Regions from separate parts of the Comamonas sp. NyZ500 genome, predicted to be linked through region 2. Evidence: riboswitches for the same ligand, from Rfam matches in the RefSeq annotation. Region 2 holds a riboswitch; the other holds the start of a gene.
The links. A riboswitch is a leader RNA that binds a small molecule or an ion and turns the genes downstream of it on or off. The one in region 2 is predicted to bind S-adenosylhomocysteine.

Region 1: another riboswitch for S-adenosylhomocysteine. It lies ahead of metH (methionine synthase); the one in region 2 lies ahead of ahcY (adenosylhomocysteinase).

Annotation. Positions count from the first base shown of each region.
Region 1 covers NZ_JAEIJE010000005.1:118,447-120,844, forward strand. The annotation lists gene gltS (sodium/glutamate symporter) at 1-971, opposite strand, end outside; S-adenosyl-L-homocysteine riboswitch at 1,389-1,498, shown strand; gene metH (methionine synthase) at 1,535-2,398, shown strand, end outside.
Region 2 covers NZ_JAEIJE010000004.1:337,558-339,955, reverse strand. The annotation lists gene JAO85_RS09425 (sensor histidine kinase KdpD) at 1-118, shown strand, start outside; gene JAO85_RS09420 (response regulator) at 154-861, shown strand; S-adenosyl-L-homocysteine riboswitch at 880-976, shown strand; gene ahcY (adenosylhomocysteinase) at 1,052-2,398, shown strand, end outside.

The DNA.
Region 1 (2,398 bases), on a different contig from region 2:
AGAATGACCATCAGCGGGCCGGCCAGGTCGGTCAGCTCCCACAGCTTGAGCGACAGCAGCGCGATGGCCAGATACATGGACAGCGAGGCATTGCCGAAGACGTCGATGGCGCGGTCAAAGACCTTGAAGCCAAACATATAGTCCAGCACGTTGCGGATGATCACGCCTCCCCCCAGCGCCCAGACAAAGGTAGGCAGCTGGATGACCGTTCCCATGGTCAGGCCAGTCATGAATTCGGCAAAGGCCAGGCAGCCAGCGAAGAGGGCCAGTGTTTCCACTGCAGCATCGGCCGTGATCAGGCGCGGTGCCTTGTTGGGCGACTCGAAGTTGGCGACCTCGCTGCCTTCGCTGACCGTGGGCGCATCGGCGCGCAGCTGCTCGGACTCGGTCAGCGGCTGGGCCAACTGATGGCGCGTGATCAGTCGCTTGGCCAGCGGGCCACCCACCAGGCCGCCGATGATCAGGCCGAAAGTGGCGCAGGCAATGCCCAGGGTGGTGGCTCCCGTGAGACCGTATTGGTTTTCCAGCACCGAGCCCCAGGCTCCGGCCGTACCGTGACCGCCCACCAGCGTGATGGAGCCCGCGACCAGGCCGATCAGCGGGTCCAGTCCCAGCACGGACGCCAGACTCACGCCCACGATGTTCTGCATGATGATGAAGACGGCAATCACGCCCAGGAAGAGGAACAGCGCAGAGCCGCCCTCACGCAGCTTCGCGAAGTTCGCACTCAGGCCGATGGACGAGAAGAACACCAGCATGAACGCCGACTGCAGACTGCCCTCGAAGCTCAGCGCCAGTCCCGTGGTCTGATGCAGCATGAAGATGATGGCCGCCACGACCAGGCCGCCGGAGACAGGCTCGGGAATATTGAAGTCGCGCAGAAAGCGGATATGTCTTGTCATGAGCTTGCCAAGCATGAGCACAAGCACGGCCATGATGAGGGTGTAGTACGCGCCGAAGGTCACGTTCATAGGATCTCCTGGGTGTTCCATGCGAGGGCTGAATGGCCTGCCCGGTCATGGCTGGCAATCGGCTGTGCACGGCTGAGCACATGGACCAGACATTTGCTGTCGATGGTGCCAAAGACTCAAAGATAGGGGCTGTAGGTGCTTGTCCACTCATGGCAGGCGGACCCGTCGGTGCCGGGCTGCCTGAGAGCAGGAAAGCGGTGTGCGCCATTCCTTGCGGATGCGCACCATGTCGGGAATATGCTTGAAATGAGATGGTTGCATTCGTGTTTTGCGAAATTACCTTTTGCCCTGCTCCTGTTTTTGGGGTGTGGAAAGTCGAATCTGCTATAGCCATTCGCATAGAGCTCTCCTGCACAGCCGCGGGGCAAAGCGCCTTGAAGCCCCGATTGCCCGCCCTCGCCGTAGAATGATGGGCTTCACCCCGAGGAGCGCTGCAGCCGGTCATCCCAGAGATGTTTGACCCGTCAGGCTCGGGGTCGCAGATCTGGTTGACGATCTGCTGGCACTCACAACGGCGCTCACCTGTTTTCGATTCTGTTTCTGGTTTTCACACAGGTGAGCTGATGTCCGCTGCTACCCCTTCCACTGCCATTCCTCCCATGCGCCTGTCCGGCCTGGAGCCCGTCTTCATCGGCGATGAGACGCTGTTCGTCAACGTGGGCGAGCGCACCAACGTCACCGGCTCCAAGGCCTTTGCGCGCCTGATCCTCAACGAGCAGTACGAAGAGGCTCTGGCCGTGGCGCGCCAGCAGGTGGAAAACGGCGCCCAGGTCATCGATGTGAACATGGACGAGGCCATGCTGGACAGCAAGGCCGCCATGGTGCGTTTTCTGAACCTGATTGCCTCCGAGCCCGATATCGCCAAGGTGCCGGTGATGGTGGACAGCTCCAAGTGGGACGTGATCGAGGCCGGCCTGCGCTGCCTGCAGGGCAAGGGCATCGTCAACTCGATCTCCATGAAGGAGGGCGTCGAGGAGTTCAAGAAGCACGCCAAGCTGGTCAAGCGCTATGGCGCTGCCGCCGTGGTGATGGCGTTTGACGAAAAAGGCCAGGCCGACACCTTTGCGCGCAAGATCGAGATCTGCGAACGCGCCTACCGCATTCTGGTCGACGAAGTGGGCTTCCCGCCCGAGGACATCATCTTCGACCCCAACATCTTTGCCGTGGCCACCGGCATCGAAGAGCACAACAACTACGGCGTCGATTTCATCGAGGCCGTACGCTGGATCAAGCAGAACCTGCCCGGTGCCAAGGTCTCTGGCGGCGTCTCCAATGTCTCGTTCTCGTTCCGTGGCAACGACCCCGTGCGCGAGGCCATCCACACGGTGTTCCTCTATCACGCGATTGCGGCGGGCATGGACATGGGCATCGTCAATGCCGGCATGGTCGGTGTGTACGATGACCTGGAGCCCCAGTTGCGCGAACGC
Region 2 (2,398 bases):
TCAGCGGATTGTGCAAGCCCATGGCGGCAGATTGCGGGTGGCGGCGGCAGACCCCGGGCTGGGCACCATTTTCAGCGTGCACCTGCCCGTGCCGGAGCAGCCGGTCATGGACGAATGAGCCGACAATCCCGTGCATCACATGCAAATCCGAACATGACAAGCGCCGCACCCCGCATCTTGCTGATTGAAGACGACGCCAGCATCCGCCGCTTTGTGCGCCTGGCACTGGAGGACGAAGGCTGGCAGGTGTTCGAGTCAGAAACCGCCAGGCGCGGCCTGATCGAGGCCGCCAGCCGCCAGCCCGACGCCGTGGTGCTGGACCTGGGTCTGCCCGATGCCGATGGCAAGACCGTGATTGCCGAGCTGCGCGGCTGGAGCCAGCTGCCGATTCTGATCCTGTCCGCGCGCGAGCGGGAGGAGGACAAGGTGGCGGCGCTGGACGCCGGGGCCGATGACTACCTGACCAAGCCCTTCGGCGTGCCCGAGCTGCTGGCCAGGCTGCGCGTGATGCTGCGCCGCCGCCAGCAGGCGTCGGCGTCAGACAAGCCCGGCAGCTGTGCGCGTTTCGGCACGGTGGTGGTGGATCTGGCGGCGCACGATGTCAGGCGCGACGGAGTGGCCGTGCACCTGACGCCCATAGAGTTCCGCCTGCTGGCGGCCCTGATTGCCGGCCATGGCAAGGTGCTGACCCACCGCCAGTTGCTGCTGCAGGTCTGGGGCGCTGAATATCTGGACCGCCCCCACTATCTGCGCGTGCACATGGCCAACCTGCGCCAGAAGATAGAGCTCGATCCGGCCCAGCCCCGGCATCTGGTAACCGAGTTGCAAGTCGGTTATCGCTTGGTGGGCCTGGAAGGCTGATTCCTTTATAATCGCCGTCCATCCGAGGAGCGTTGCAGCGTTCCCCAGCCAGCCATGAGCTGGTCTGCGCGGGGCGTGAGGCTCGGATTTCATCCCGCAACGACGCTCGCCCACGCTTTCTGTGCGGTGAGCCGGTTTATTCCCCCTCTGCTGCAGAACGTGGTTTTTCATTCAAGATTTGGAGAAAACCATGAACGCTGCCGTGCGCTTCAACCCCGCTGATTCGGCCATTACCGATATTTCCCTGGCTGCCTGGGGCCGCAAGGAAATCAGGATCGCCGAAACCGAAATGCCCGGTCTGATGGCCGTGCGCGAGGAGTTCGCCGCTGCCCAGCCCCTGAAGGGCGCGCGCATCACGGGCTCGCTGCACATGACCATCCAGACCGCCGTGCTGATCGAGACGCTGACGGCTCTGGGCGCACAAGTGCGCTGGGCTTCGTGCAACATCTTCTCGACCCAGGACCACGCAGCTGCTGCCATCGCCGAAACCGGCGTGCCTGTCTATGCCATCAAGGGCGAGTCGCTGGAAGACTACTGGAACTACACCCACTCCATCTTTGAATTCGGTGCCGCCGGTACCGAAGGCGAAGGCCCCAACATGATCCTGGACGACGGCGGCGACGCCACCATGCTCATGCATCTGGGCAAGCGTGCCGAGAAGGATCTGTCCGTGCTGGCCAACCCTGGCTCGGAAGAAGAGCGCATCGTCTTCGCCGCCATCAAGGCCAAGCTGGCCGTGGATCCCACCTGGTACAGCCGCAAGTCGGCCCAGATCATGGGCGTGACCGAAGAGACCACCACCGGCGTGCACCGCCTCAATGAAATGTCGGCCAAGGGCACGCTGCTGTTCCGCGCCATCAACGTCAACGACTCGGTGACCAAGTCCAAGTTCGACAACCTCTACGGCTGCCGCGAATCGCTGGTGGACGGCATCAAGCGCGCCACCGACGTGATGATCGCCGGCAAGGTGGCTTGCGTGGCCGGCTATGGCGACGTGGGCAAGGGCTCCGCCCAGGCTCTGCGCGCGCTGTCGGCCCAGGTCTGGGTGACCGAGATCGACCCCATCAACGCCCTGCAGGCCGCCATGGAAGGCTATCGTGTAGTGACCATGGAATACGCTGCCGACAAGGCCGATATCTTCGTGACCACCACCGGCAACAAGGACATCATCCGCCACGAGCACATGGTTGCCATGAAGGATCAGGCCATCGTCTGCAACATCGGTCACTTCGACAACGAAATCGATGTGGCTTCGATCGAAAAGTACAAGTGGGAAGAAGTGAAGCCCCAGGTGGACCAGATCGAGTTCCCCGACGGCAAGAAGATCACCCTGCTGGCCAAGGGCCGTCTGGTGAACCTGGGTTGCGCCACCGGCCACCCCAGCTTTGTGATGTCCAACTCCTTTGCCAACCAGACCCTGGCGCAGATCGAGCTGTTCACCCGCCCCGACGCCTATGAAGTGGGCAAGGTCTATGTGCTGCCCAAGATCCTGGACGAGAAGGTCGCTCGCCTGCACCTGAAGAAGGTCGGCGCCATG